2 regions of the Kingella sp. SNUBH-2017 genome follow, and region 1 is predicted to be linked to the other one. Evidence: predicted binding sites of a transcription regulator. Region 1 holds the regulator's gene; the other holds the start of a gene.
The links. Region 1 encodes FNR, which switches genes on or off when oxygen is low (the NO sensors DNR and NnrR bind a similar motif). Its sites were predicted from a motif close to TTGATNNNNATCAA; they were not measured.
Positions count from the first base shown of each region.

Region 2: OP500_RS04875 (bacteriohemerythrin) is a predicted target of FNR. The motif match lies at 1,683-1,696, and genes of this name have one in related genera.

Region 1 covers NZ_JAPHVK010000003.1:104,874-112,330, forward strand. Annotated here, with positions in the region: gene OP500_RS03950 (riboflavin synthase subunit alpha) at 1-12, shown strand, start outside; gene OP500_RS03955 (glycosyltransferase family 2 protein) at 40-1,641, shown strand; gene OP500_RS03960 (dioxygenase) at 1,638-1,859, shown strand; gene OP500_RS03965 (VanZ family protein) at 1,846-2,229, shown strand; gene hemN (oxygen-independent coproporphyrinogen III oxidase) at 2,292-3,680, opposite strand; gene fnr (fumarate/nitrate reduction transcriptional regulator Fnr) at 3,778-4,515, shown strand; gene OP500_RS03980 (zinc-dependent alcohol dehydrogenase family protein) at 4,691-5,731, shown strand; gene OP500_RS03985 (DUF2167 domain-containing protein) at 5,889-6,818, shown strand; gene OP500_RS03990 (AAA family ATPase) at 6,929-7,457, shown strand, end outside.
Region 2 covers NZ_JAPHVK010000004.1:110,821-118,277, forward strand. Annotated here, with positions in the region: gene fba (class II fructose-bisphosphate aldolase) at 1-954, shown strand, start outside; gene OP500_RS04875 (bacteriohemerythrin) at 1,157-1,564, opposite strand; gene OP500_RS04880 (oxidative damage protection protein) at 1,904-2,176, shown strand; gene acpP (acyl carrier protein) at 2,355-2,591, shown strand; gene fabF (beta-ketoacyl-ACP synthase II) at 2,716-3,963, shown strand; gene OP500_RS04895 (L-lactate permease) at 4,256-5,806, shown strand; gene OP500_RS04900 (RelA/SpoT family protein) at 6,108-7,457, opposite strand, start outside.

The DNA.
Region 1 (7,457 bases):
CAGGCTGCCTGAAAGGCAGATTTTTCCAAGGATAAAGCGATGCAGGCTCCCCTTCCCATCAGCGTAACCATGCCGGTGAAAAACGCCGAAAAATATCTGGCGCAGTCGCTCGCGGCGTTATCCGGTTTCGCCGAAGTCATCGTGCTGGACAACGGCTCGAGCGACGCCACCATGGAAATCGCCGCCGGTTTTGCCAACGTGCGCCTGCACCAAAGCCCGTTTATCGGCTTCGGTCCGCTGAAAAACCTAGCCGCTTCGCTGGCCGAGCACGACTGGATTCTGAATATCGACAGCGACGAAATCGTCCCCCCCGAACTGGCCGCCGAAATCGCCGCGCTGACGCTGGACGAAAATACCGTTTACGCGCTGCCGCGGCTGAACCACTACTGCGGCCGCCCGATCCGCAGCTGCGGCTGGTCGCCCGACTATGTGCTGCGGCTCTACCATCGCGGCCGCGTGCGCTACAACGACCGCCGCGTCCACGAATCGCTGGCGCTGCCGGAAAACACCGCTATCGTGCGCCTGCGGCAGGACTTGCTGCATTATTCGTTTGACGGCGTATCCGAATTGGTGGAGAAAAAAGTCCAGCGCTATACCGATTTGTTTGCCGAACAGCAGCAGTTCAAACAGCGCACCTCTCTTTTGTCTGCCGTCGGCCACGGTGCCGCGGCTTTTGTCAAAAGCTATCTTTTTCGCGGCGGCTGGCGCGACGGCGCTACCGGCTGGGTGATTTCCGCCGTGCAGGCACAGGGTTCCTATTACAAATACGTCAAGCTGGCCGAAGCCAACCGCCGGCTCAGCGTTTCGCTGATTATCAGCGTCCGCAGCGGCGCCGATGCGCTGGCCGCCGTGCTGCAGTCGGTGCTGGCGCAGCAGACGGCGCCCGACGAAGTGCTGCTTGCCTGCGCGGAATGCGATGCCCGCACCGACGCCGTGGTCGAACAATACCGGCCGCTGATACCGTCTTTAAAGCTGCTGAGGCAGCCTGAAAAAGACGGCAGCAGGGCAGAATGGTTAAACCGCGCGCTGCTGCACAGCCGTTGCGACTACGTGCTGCTGGCCGATAGCGAAACCCTGCTGCATCCCCGATTTGTCGCCGACCACAAGCAGGCGGCAAAAAAAGGCGTGTTGGTGCAGGGCGCAGCAGGGCAATTGGATCAGGCCGCCACCGATGCCGTGCTGGCGCAGGCGGCAAACGGCAGCTTGTCTTTGCCGGCGTGGTATCGGCGCGGCCTAACAGACGCCTGGCACAAACGGCTGCGCTTGTGCCGCATTCCTCTGCTGGCCAAACTGCTGATCCGCAGGGAAAACCGTAACCTCACCGGCATCCGCGGCTGCAATATGGGTTTTTTCCGCGAAGACGCGCAGCGCATCAACGGCTTTAACAGCGATTTTGTCGGCTGGGGACGCGAAGACAGCGAATTTGCCGCACGATTTTTCAATGCCGGCGGCAAACGCGCCAATTTGAAATTCGCCGCCGTCACCTATCATTTGTGGCACCACGAAGCGTCGCGCCAGTCGCTGCCGGAAAACGACCGGCTCTTGGCGCAGGCGCTGGAAGGCAGCCTGACCCGCTGCGAAAACGGCATGGACCGCTTTGCCGCAGAAGCGGTGCAGAACGAGAAAGGCAGCCTGAAATGAGCGATAACGAACTGGAACGGTTTTTCCGCGAAGAAGCCTATACCGAAGTGGCGGAAACGCTGGCTTTCTTTTTGGAAGAAGCCGGCAGCGACGAAGCGCCGGATGCCGCCGAAGCCCGCTGCTGGCAGCAGCTTTTTGCCGCGCGTGGCGGTCGTTTTGCCAAACTGGCCGAAAATTGTGCGCGCTATGCGGAGGAAACCGGCGATGCCGCGCAATAAATGGCTGCTGCTGGCGCTCTTGTGGCTGCTGGCCGGCATCTACGCGCTGGTGCTGCGCGAAAACGACAACGGCAGCCTGAAAGCACCGTTTTCCCATTTCGACAAATTCGTCCACGCCGCGCTGTTTTTCGCCCAACTCTGGCTGCTGGCCAAAGCCTGGCTGGCCGAAAAACGCCCGCTGCCGCTGCGCGCACTGCTGGCGTTTGCCGTGATTTACGCCGCCGCCAGCGAGTTGGCGCAACATTATCTGACCCGTACCCGCAGCGGCGATATTCTCGATTTTGCCGCAGACTTGTGCGGCGCCGGCCTGGCGCTGTATTTCGCGGCGCAAATCCAGCAAGCGCGCAGCCGCCGAACGGAAGATATTTGAAACAATAGTGAAAAAGGCAGCCTGAAAAGTTTCAGGCTGCCTTTTTGCTGCGTTTTGCGGCGCTATACGGTTTGCGAATATTTGGTACGGGTTTCGCTGTGGCGTAGGTAGCGGTCGAAAACCATGGCGATGTTGCGGATCAGGAAGCGGCCTTTGGCGCTTACTTCGATGCGGTTGTTGCTGATTTTGAGTAGGCCGAGTTGTGCCAGCTGCTGCAGGTCGGCCAGTTCGGCGGCGAAATAGCGCGCAAAGGGGACTTCGGTTTCGGCGGCGTAGTCGGCAAAATCCAGCGCGAAGCGGCACATCAGGTCTTGGATGATGTTGCGGCGCAGAAGGTCGTCGCGATCGAGATGGTAGCCGCGCATAACGGGCAGTTGTCCGGCGTCGAGGGCGGCGTAGTATTTTTCGATGTCGCGCTCGTTTTGGCTGTAGGTATCGCCGACTTTGCCGATGGCGGAAACGCCGACGGCCACCAGATCGCAGTCGGCATAGGTGGAATAGCCTTGGAAGTTGCGCTGCAGCCGGCCTTCGCGCAGGGCAACAGCGAGCTCGTCGTCGGGCTTGGCGAAGTGGTCCATGCCGATAAACACATAGCCTTCGGCATCCAGCCGGCGCACGGCGTATTGCAGGATGTCGAGTTTTTCTTCGCTGGAGGGGACGGCATTGGTGTCGATGCGCCGCTGGGGTTTGAAAATATGCGGCAGGTGGGCGTAGTGGTAGAGCGCAAGGCGGTCGGGGGCGAGAGAGAGGACGGTATCGAAGGTGGTTTCGATGCTGGAGAGGGTTTGATGCGGCAGGCCGTAAATCAGATCGATGCTGACGGATTTGAAACCGGAATTGCGGGCGGCTTCGATGACTTCTCGCGTTTCTTCAACGGTTTGGATTCGGTTGACGGCGGCTTGGACTTTGGGATCGAAATCTTGGATGCCGACGCTCATGCGGTTGAAACCGAGCCGGCCGAGATGCCCGATGGTGGCGGCGCCGACTTTGCGCGGGTCGATTTCGATGGAGTATTCGCCGTCGTCCAAGAGCTGGAAGTGTTCGCGGATCATGGCGAACACGCGCTCGAGCTGGTCGTCGGAAAGAAAAGTGGGGGTGCCGCCGCCGAAATGCAGCTGCGCCAGCGGGTGCCGTCCGCCCAGATGGGGGGCGAGCAGCGCCATTTCTTTTTCCAGATAGTTAAGGTATTCGTCGGCGCGGGTTTTGTCTTTGGTGATGATTTTGTTGCAGCCGCAGTAGTAGCAGATGGTGTTGCAAAAGGGGATGTGCAGATAGAGCGACAGCGGTTTTTCAGGCTGCCCGGCAAGGGTGTCGCGCAGGGTGTTTTGGTATTCAGGCTGCCTGAAAGCGTCGTGGAAGCGGTCGGCGGTGGGGTAGGATGTATAGCGGGGGCCGTTGGCGGGCAGGGAGGCGATCAGGCGCCGGTCGAATTGGATGGTGTGGGTGTTCATAAGGATTATTTATTGTTGGTATAAATTTTGTTAGAATAAGCCTGTTTTTATAAAAATTCATTGACTTTTGTCAAGCAGATAACCGATGCCACACTCAATGACGAAAAAATCCATCCCCCTGACTTCGCAATGCGCAACCTGCTCGTTCTACGAATTGTGCACGCCGGTTACGCTGGAAAACGGTGAGTTCGAACTTCTGGACGCGGTTGAGCGCCAGAGCCGCCGGATTAAAAAGGGCGAATATCTGTTTCACGCCGGCGAAGAATTTTCTTCGCTGTTCGCCGTGCGTACCGGTTTTTTCAAAACCACCGTTACCCTGCAGGACGGGCGCGACCAGGTAACCGGCTTTTTTATGTCCGGCGAGATGATGGGCATGGACGGCATCGGTATGAACCGCTACAGCTGCGATGCCATCGCACTGGAAGACAGCGAAGTGTGCGAAGTGCGCTTGGAAAGTCTGGAAGAGGCCGGCCGCCGCGCGCCGAAAATCAACACCCATTTTTTCCGCCTGTTCAGCAACGAAATCGTGCGCGACCAAAGCGTGATGCTGCTGCTGGGCAATATGCGCGCCGAAGAGCGCCTGGCCGCGTTCCTGCTCAACCTTTCGCAGCGTTTGCAGCACCGCGGCTTTTCCGCCAGCGATTTTATCCTGCGTATGTCGCGCGACGAAATCGGCAGTTATTTGGGGCTGAAGCTGGAAACCGTCAGCCGCACTTTGTCGCGCTTCAACCAAAACGGCTGGATTGCCGTCGATCACAAGCACATCCGTTTATTGCAGCCTCAGGCGCTGCAGGATTTGGTGGCCAGCAGCACCAAGGAAGTGAAAGCAGGCTGAGTGCGGGCTTGGCTGCTGTTTTCAGGCTGCTTGAAATGTTAAGAGTTGTTATAATATAACAAATTCTCGTTAATTTTTGTTTGACTTTGCGGTTTTTGTGCTTTATAAACAAGGCAGATAAGCAGGCGTGAAGCCGGTTTGTCTGCCTTATTTCATTTTTGAAGGAGAGAATACGATGAAAGCAATGGTTTATCACGGCGCCAACGACATCCGTTTAGAAGAAAAACCCAAACCACAAATCATTGACCCCACCGACGCAGTAGTGAAAATCGTCAAAACCACCATCTGCGGCACCGACTTAGGGATTTGGAAAGGCAAAAACCCCGAAGTGGCCGATGGGCGCATTTTGGGGCACGAAGGCGTCGGCATCGTTGAAGAAGTTGGCTCGGCGGTGAAAAACATCAAAGTCGGCGATAAAGTCATCATCTCCTGCGTCAGCAAATGCTGCACCTGCGACTACTGCAAAACCCAGCTCTATTCCCACTGCCGCAACGGCGGCTGGATACTCGGCTATATGATCGACGGCACGCAGGCCGAATATGTGCGCACGCCCTATGCCGATAACAGCCTAATTCCGCTGCCCGCCGCCGTGGACGACGAAATCGCCCTGCTGCTGTCCGACATCCTGCCCACCGCCCACGAAATCGGCGTGCAGAGCGGAGACGTCAAACCGGGCGACACCGTCTTCATCGCCGGTGCCGGCCCCGTTGGCATGTCCGCCCTGCTGACTGCGCAGCTTTACAGCCCCGCCACGATTATCGTCTGCGATATGGACGAAAACCGCTTGAAACTGGCCAAAGAACTGGGCGCCACCCATACCATCAATCCCGCGTCGGGCGACATTTCCCGGCAGGTTTTTGCCATCGTCGGCGAAGACGGCGTCGATTGCGCGATTGAAGCGGTCGGCATTCCCGCCACTTGGGATATGTGCCAGGACATCGTCAAACCCGGCGGCCATATTGCTGTGGTCGGCGTGCACGGCAAGTCGGTCGATTTCAAACTGGAAAAACTGTGGATCAAAAACCTGGCCATCACCACCGGCCTGGTCAACAGCAACACCACCGAAATGCTGCTCAAAGCCGTGGCCACCAGCTCGGTGGACTACAGCAAAATGCTGACCCACCGCTTCAAGCTCTCCGAGCTGGAAAAAGCCTACGACGTGTTCAAACACGCTTCGGAAAACCAGGCGATGAAAGTGGTGCTGGTCAACGACTAAATTCCTGCTCTAGGTAAAACATCAGGCAGCCTGAAAAGTTTTCAGGCTGCCTGAAGCGTGTTTGCAACATTATCAAAGCGGCCGCAGCGCCATGCTTTACAGCATGGAGCGTCCTTTTTACAATGCCGCCTTTAATAAAATTAACATAGGTAAAATAATGTCCTTACGCTTCCGATTATCCGTTTTGTGCACCGCATTGGCGCTGGCCGTGGCAGCCGCGCCGCCGGCGTTTGCCGCTAAAAAAGCCCCTGCTGAAACTCCGACTGCAGCGTCTGACAGCAGCGCCGACAGCGCAAAAGAACAATTATTAAACGACATCCAGCAGAGGGCGCAGTCCGGGCCCAAAGTGATTGATTTGGGCATGCAGGGCAAGCTGAAGCTGCCCAAAGGCATGGTATTTATCGGCCGGGACGATGCCAACCTGCTGATGCAGATGGGGGGAAACAGCGAAAACCCCAACCGCTACGGTTTGGTGTTACCCGAGCAGGATGATGAGGATTGGTTGGTCGATCTGAACTACGTCGATTCGGGCTACATCAAGGACGACGATGCCAAAGACTGGGATACCGCCCATATGCTCGAAGCGCTCAAAGAAGGCAACGAAGAGCAGAACAAAGTACGCAAGGCCAAGGGCATTGCCGAAATCGAAACCCACGGCTGGATCGAGCAGCCGCACTATGATGCCGCCACACACCGCCTGATTTGGTCGATCGACGTCCATGAAAAAGGCAAAGCTGATGACAACCCCGCGGTAAACTACAACACCTACGCGCTCGGCCGCAAAGGCTACATCAATCTGACCCTGGTTACCGACAGCAAAGACATCGCCAAATACAAACCGGTGGCGCAGCAGCTTCTGGCCGACATCGAATTCAACCAGGGCGAGCGCTATGCCGACTACAACGCCGCCACCGACAAGGTCGCCGAATACGGCCTGGCCGCGCTGGTGGGCGGCGTGGCGGCGAAAAAACTCGGTCTGCTGGCGGTGATCGGCGCCTTTCTCGCCAAAGCCGGCAAATTCCTGATTATCGGCGCCGTGGCCGTCGGCGGCGCGATCAAATCCTGGCTCGGCCGCCGCCGCGGCTGATTTTCCCGCTTCAGGCAGCCTGAAAAAAGGGCAGGGCGCTGCCGTTTGGTTTCGCCACCGCTTTTTCAGGCTGCCTGAAAACTGTTTTCTCCCTTGTTACGGAGTTTTGGATGAACCCGATTTTCGAGCCGGTTTTCAAACAGCTCAACAGCGTGATTCTCGGCAAAGCGCCGGTACTCAAACAGCTCGTCGCCAGCATTCTTGCCGACGGCCACGTCTTGCTTGAAGACGTGCCCGGGGTGGGAAAAACCACGCTGGCCGGCTCTTTGGCGGCGGTACTCGGCCTGCGCTACCAGCGCGTGCAGTTCACCAACGACATGCTGCCGGCCGATCTGCTCGGCGTAAACGTGTTTATGCCTGCCGAGGGCGCGTTCAAATTCCATCCCGGGCCGGTGTTCAACCAGTTTGTGCTGGCCGACGAAATCAACCGCGCTTCGCCCAAAGTGCAGTCGGCGCTGCTCGAAGCGATGGAAGAGCGGCAGGTGTCGGTGGACGGCAAAACCTATCGTCTGCCGCAGCCGTTTCTGGTCGTCGCCACCCAAAACCCCAGCGAGCAGCTTGGCACTTTCCCGCTGCCTGAAAGCCAGCTCGACCGCTTTATGATGCGTCTGAGCATGGGTTATCCCGCCGAAGAAGCGG
Region 2 (7,457 bases), on a different contig from region 1:
GCCGATGCGGTAAACGCGCCCGTAATCGTGCAGGCTTCGGCCGGCGCGCGCAAATACGCCGGCGCGCCCTTTCTGCGCCACCTGATTCTCGCAGCGGTGGAAGAGTTCCCGCATATTCCGGTGGTGATGCACCAAGACCATGGCGCTTCGCCCGATGTGTGCCAGCGCTCCATCCAGCTCGGTTTCAGCTCGGTGATGATGGACGGCTCGCTACTGGCCGACGGCAAAACCCCGTCCAGCTACGAATACAATGTCGATGTAACCCGCACGGTAGTCAATTTCTCCCATGCCTGCGGCGTGTCGGTGGAAGGCGAAATCGGCGTATTAGGCAATCTGGAAACCGGCGAAGCGGGCGAAGAAGACGGCGTCGGCGCAGTCGGCAAGCTCTCTCACGACCAAATGCTCACCAGCGTGGAAGACGCCGTGCGTTTTGTGAAAGACACCGGCGTCGATGCGCTGGCGATTGCCGTCGGCACCAGCCACGGCGCCTACAAATTCACCCGCCCGCCCACCGGCGACGTGCTGCGCATCGACCGCATCAAAGAAATCCACGAAGCGCTGCCCAACACCCACATCGTAATGCACGGCTCCAGCTCCGTTCCCCAAGAATGGCTCAAAGTGATTAACGAATACGGCGGCAGCATCGGCGAAACCTACGGCGTGCCGGTGGAAGAAATCGTCGAAGGCATCAAATACGGCGTGCGCAAAGTCAATATCGACACCGACCTGCGCCTGGCATCCACTGGCGCCATCCGCCGCTTTATGGCCGAAAACCCGTCGGAATTCGACCCGCGCAAATACCTGGCCAAAACCGTGTCAGCAATGAAGGACATCTGCATCGCCCGCTACTTAGCCTTCGGCTGCGAAGGCCAAGCCGGCAAAATCAAGCCGGTATCGCTGGAAAAAATGGCCGAACGCTATGCCAAAGGCGAGCTGGCACAGATTGTGAAATAAAGCCCGATTCATACGGCAAAAGGCAGCCTGAAAACCTTTCAGGCTGCCTTTTCAAACGCCACCCACCGCACGCAGCCGGCTTTTTCGTCATCACCGGCGCAATAACGGCGGTCGGCCGGGATACAAAGCGGGAACGCTCAAACAATAAAGCAGCCTGAAAACCCCAATCATGGTTTTCAGGCTGCTTTTATCGGATAGCGGCTTAACGGCGCACGCCGGATTTTTTCACACAGTCGATATAGCCGTGGTCGTTCAGACGGATGTGGCGGAACAACCAGCCGTCGAGCAGGTTCAGCATTTCGGCTACGGCTTCGTTGTCGCCGTTTTCATAGCGGCTTTGGAAATCAACCATCTTGGTAACGAAGTTTTGGTGTACTTTTTTGTGCGGCTCCAGCATCGGATACTGGGCTTCGGCAAGCATCTGCTCTTCCAGGCCGAAATGCACACCGGCGTAGTCGATTACGCCTTGGATTTCGTTCAAAATCTGTTCGCGATCGCCGGTTTCGTTGACATCGTAGAGTTTGTTGATGTGGTCAACCAGGATTTTGTGCTGCTCGTCGATGTCGTCAAAGCCGGTGTCCAGATCGGCAGTCCAGAAAATAAAAGACATAATAAATGCTCCTTCAAGGGGTTGTGGGTGTGCGCAACGGCCGCTGCTGCGGCTGTTGCGGGGATATGCGCCCTTAGAAGCAATTTCAGCGCCTTTACCCGTAATACGGCAACAATCATTGACTTACGTCAAGTTTCACCCCTACCAAGCGCAAGCGCATACGCAAAAAGCAGCCTAAAAAGCAAAAAATCAAGAATAAACAATATAATATATACTCACTCTCATTTATTTCGGCTCAATTTCGGCACCTATGTGCCAAAGTTCGGCGCATGACGGCTACGGCAAATTTTGCTAATATGCGCGCCGGTTTCCACACATTCCTCTTTAGGAGAACACCAAATGAGCCGCATGGTACATTGCGTCAAACTCGGCAAAGAAGCCGAAGGCATGAAATTCCCGCCGCTGCCCAACGAACTGGGCAAGCGCATTTTCGAAAACGTTTCCCAAGAAGCATGGGACGCTTGGACGCGCCACCAAACCATGCTCATCAACGAAAACCGTCTCAGCCTGGCCGACCCCCGAGCCCGCCAGTATCTGGCGCAGCAGATGGAAAACTACTTTTTCGGCGACGGCGCCGATGCGGTTGCCGGCTACGTTCCCATCAGCGAATAACACGGCGCACAGGCAGCCTGAAAAGATTTTTCGGCCAAGAGTAGCCAAAATCGCATAATTGCGTTTAAAATCGCGCAGCATCAATTATAGGTAAAAAGCTCTAGGCGTTCGCCGCCGCAGCGATACTTCCCTAATTTTCCCGCCGCAAGGCTTAGTTTTCATTTTAAGGACTACACAAATGTCAGACATCCAACAAAAAGTCATCAGCATCGTTGCCGAGCAACTGGGCGTTCAAGAAGCCGACATCAAACCCGAATCTTCCTTTGAAGACGACCTGGGTGCCGATTCTCTGGACGTGGTTGAACTGGTAATGGCTCTGGAAGAAGCTTTCGGCTGCGAAATTCCCGACGAAGAAGCCGAAAAAATCAGAACCGTTCAGGCCGCGATCGACTACATCAAAGCGCACCAGGCCTAATTTCGCCGCACTTACGCCACAGCCTCTGATTAAGGATATTCCTGCATCGGAGGCTGTCGCACTCTTGACCGGCACAAAAACCGGCAGCGGCGGCGCATTCTTTACATCACACAGAGAAACACTTATGAATCAAAGACGAGTAGTCATCACAGGCTTGGGACAAGTTTCGCCGGTAGGCAACGATATCCCGAGCGCATGGGACAACCTGCTGGCCGGCAAAAGCGGCATCGGCGCCATTACCCGTTTTGATGCCTCCGATCTCGCCTGCCGGATTGCCGGCGAAGTCAAAGATTTCGACATCAACCAGTACATCGGCCCCAAAGAAGCGCGCCGCATGGACAGCTTCATCCACTACGGCATCGCCGCTGCCCTGCAGGCGGTGGCCGACGCCGGCCTTGACGACTGCCCGACTCTCGACAAAGACCGCGTCGGCGTCAATATCGGCTCCGGCATCGGCGGCCTGCCCTCCATCGAAGAAACCGCCCGCGCCGTTTTTGCCGACGGCCCGCGCAAAATCAACCCCTTCTTCATCCCCGCCTCGCTGATCAACCTGATTTCCGGTCACGTTACCATTCTCAAAGGCTACCGCGGCCCCAGCTACGGCATCGTTTCCGCCTGCACATCCGGCGCCCACGCCATCGGCGATTCCGCCCGCCTGATCAAATACGGCAATGCCGACGTGATGCTGGCCGGCGGCGCCGAAGGCGCGGTATGCACCCTCGGCATCGGCGGTTTTGCCGCGATGAAAGCCCTTTCCACCCGCAACGACGACCCCGCCACCGCCTCCCGCCCGTGGGACAAAGACCGCGACGGCTTCGTGATGGGCGAAGGCTCCGGCGTTCTGGTGCTGGAAGAATTGGAGCACGCCAAAAAACGCGGCGCCAAAATCTATGCCGAGCTGGTCGGCTTCGGCATGAGTTCCGATGCCCACCACATCACCGCCCCCAATGCCGAAGGCCCCGCCCTCGCCCTGCGCCACGCGCTGGCCGACGCCGGCCTGAACGCCGACGAAATCGACTACGTCAACGCCCACGGCACCTCCACACCGCTGGGCGACGCCAACGAAACCAATGCGCTCAAAGCCGTGTTCGGCGAGCATGCCAAAAAACTGGTGGTCAATTCCACCAAATCGATGACCGGCCACCTACTGGGCGCCGCCGGCGGCGTGGAAGCGGTGTACAGCGTGCTGGCGGTTCACCACCAAGTGTCCCCGCCCACCATCAACATCTTCCACCAAGACATCGAAGGCGGCTGCGATTTGGACTACTGCGCCAACCAAGCCCGGCAAATGCCCATCCGCGCCGCAGTTTCCAATTCCTTCGGTTTCGGCGGCACCAACGGCTCGCTGGTGTTCAAACGCTTCGAGTCCTGATAAGCCCGCACCGCGCCAAAAGGCAAACGCCCCCCCCATCCGCATCAGGGGCGTTTTCACTTTCCGGCGATACCAAAAGCAGCCTGAAAACCGCCAATCCGACTTTCAGGCTGCCTTTTTTATACTGCGAGCCAAAGCCGCAGGCAGCCTGAAAAACGGCGGGGCATTGCGGCTCAAGGCCGACTACGTTTTTGCCGGCCGGATATATAGCCCTTAGCCGCAAACAATTCCGGCTATGCGCGGGGCGAAATAAGCTACAATCGCGGCTTTCAACCCGAGGATAAAGAACACCATGAGCATTTTGCTTTCTGTTTTGCCCATTCTGCTGCTGTTGGTGCTGATGATGTGGCTGAAAATGAGCGGCGACAAAAGCGCGCTGCTGGCGCTGGCCGCCGCCGCCCTGGTGGCGGTATTTGCCGTACCGAATATGGACGGCTTCGGCACGCTGCCTAAAAATTATTCCGCCGCCTATGTCGGCTGGGCGTTTGCCGAAGGCGTGCTCAAAGCCGTTTTTCCGATTTTAATCATTATCCTGATGGCGCTGTTCAGCTACAACGTGCTGCTGGAAAGCAAGCAGATTGACGTGATCAAACAGCAATTTATCAGCATCTCCGAAGACAAGCGCCTGCAAGTGCTGCTGATTGTGTGGGGCTTCGGCGGCCTGCTCGAAGGCATGGCGGGCTTTGGCACGGCGGTGGCGATTCCGGCGGCGATTTTGGTCGGGCTGGGTTTCAAGCCCGCCTTTTCCGCGCTGGTTTCGCTGATCGGCAACAGCGTGGCCACCGGCTTCGGCGCGGTGGGCGTGCCGGTGCTGACGCTGGCCAAAGAAGTGTACGGCACCGAAGTGACCGCCGCGCAAACCCATGCCGTGGCGGGCGATACCGTTATCCAGTTGGCGGTATTGATGTTTCTGGTGCCGTTTGTGATTCTGTTTCTTACTGACCGCAGCCGCAAATACCTGATTCCGAATATTATCCTGGCCGCCGTTATCGGCGGGATTTCGCTGGCGGTGCAGTTTGCCGCCGCCTACTTTATCGGCGCGGAAACGCCGGCCATTTTGGGCAGCATCGCCTGCATTATCTTCATCGTGGCCTATGCAAAAATTGCCGAAGGCGGCAAAGGCGGCAGCTTCACTTGGGGGCAGATCGGCAAAGCCTGGGCGGTGTACGGCTTTATCCTGCTGTTTATCATCCTTGCCAGCCCGCTGTCAGGCCCCGTGAGCGGCTTTCTGAAAAGCCATCTGGTGAGCAAAATCCACCTGCCGATCTACGCCGAAGGCAAAACCTTCAACTTCGGCTGGCTCTCCAATGCCGGCCTGATGCTGTTTCTCGGCGCCTTTATCGGCGGCCTGGTGCAGGGCGTGAAAGCCGGTAAGCTGATGGCGATTCTGGGCGCCACCACGCTGAAAATGAAAGCATCAGCCACCACCATCATCAGCCTGGTGGCCATGAGCGCGATTATGAGCCACAGCGGCATGATCAACGTGATTGCCAACGCACTGGTTGCCGCCACCGGCGGGCTGTATCCGCTGTTTGCCCCGCTGGTGGGCGCCATCGGCACCTTCGCCACCGGCAGCGACACTTCGTCCAATATCCTGTTCGGCAAACTGCAGGCCACCGTGGCCGACCAGATCGGCGTGGACAAAAGCTGGCTGGCCGCCGCCAACACCGCCGGTGCCACCGGCGGCAAGATTGTTTCGCCGCAGAGCATCGCCATCGCCGCCGCCGCCATCGACCAGCAAGGCCAGGAAGGCAGCTTCCTGCGCTCCGCCATCCCCTATGCCCTGGCCTATGTGGCGATTGCCGGGATTATGGTGTACTGCTTCGGCTGGCTGGCGCTGTAGTTCGGCCGCATAAAAAGGCAGCCTGAAAACGGAAAATACGTTTTCAGGCTGCCTTGTTTTTTCAGGCTGCTTCAAAAATCAGCGTAGTTGAGATTACAAACCCAAGCCGGCTTTACTTTTGCCAAACACCCAATTTCCCGCCCGACGCCATTCCCGCGCAGGCGGGAATCTTGTCGGAATTTCAGCAATGGTTTGTTTTTTCAAATATTTTCAAATACCGAGCAAGATTCCCGCCTGCGCGGGAATGACGTTGTTTGGTGAGATTGGGGCGGGAAAAGGTTTCAGGCTGCCTTTTGCTTTTTCACAGCCGCGCCACGCTGATTACGCCCTTAATCTCGCCCAGCGCCGCCAGTACGCGCGGCAGGTCGTTTACCTGTTTGACTTCCAGCGTGAAGCGCATGCTGGCTTCCAGGTTGCGGCTTTGGGTTTGCACGGCGGTTACGTTGGTTTTGTGGCGCGAGAGCGTTTCGGAAACGTCGCGCAGCAGGCCGTTTCGGTCTTGGGCGCGGATTTCGATGTCGATGGCGAACACTTGGCTGCCGTCGTGCTGCGCCGCCCATTCGGCGGCCATCACTTTTTCAGGCTGCGTGGCGGCCAGATGCTCGAAAGACGGGCAGCCGCGCCGGTGTACGGAAATGCCCCGGTCGCGGGTAACGAAGCCGACGATGGCGTCAGGCGGCGCGGGTTTGCAGCATTTGGCCAGCGTGGTGAGCAGGCCGGCTTCGCCGTCCACCAGGATGCCGTTTTTGCGGCCTTGGCTGATTTTGGATTTTTTGACGATGCTGATCTCGCTCACCGGCTCTTTTGGCGTTTCGTCCAGGGCGCCGGCGGCTTTTTGCACGGCGCGGGGGGTGATTTCGCCCTGGCCGAGTGCGGTGTAAAGCTCGTCGGTGCTTTTGAAGCCGAGTTTTTCGCACAGTTGCTGGTAATTGGGCTTGCTGCCGAGCTTGGCGATGGTTTTTTCAAACTGGCTGCGGCCTTCTTCACGCACGGCGTCGGCGTTTTGCTGGCGGATGTAGGCGCGGATTTTGGCGATGGCGCGTGAAGATTTGACCCAGCCTTCGTAGAGCCAGTTTACCGACGGCGCGCCTTCTTTGGCGGCGATGATTTCGACGCGCTGGCCGTTTTCCAGCGGGGTGGAGAGCGGCACGATCTGGCCGTCCACTTTGGCGCCGCGGCAGCGGTTGCCCAAATCGCTGTGCAGGGCGTAGGCAAAGTCGATGGGGGTGGCGCCGGCGGGCAGGGAAAACACTTTGCCGTGCGGGCTCAGTACGTAGATGGTGTCGTTGAACAGCTCGGTTTTGAAGGCGGCGGCCAGATCTTCTTTGCCGCTTTCGGCCATGTTTTCACGCCAGTCGAGCAGCTGGCGCAGCCAGGCGATTTTCTGCTCGTAGGCCGAATCGCCTTTGCCGCCTTCTTTGTAGCGCCAGTGCGCGGCCACGCCGAATTCGTTGTACTGGTGCATTTCTTTGGTGCGGATCTGCACTTCGATGCCCTTGTCTTCAGGGCCGACGATCACGGTATGCAGCGATTTGTAGCCGTTGCCTTTGGGATTGGCGATGTAGTCGTCAAACTCGCCGGGAATCGGCTGCCACAGGCTGTGGACGATACCCAGCACGGTGTAGCACTCCGGCACGGTGCCCACCAGCAC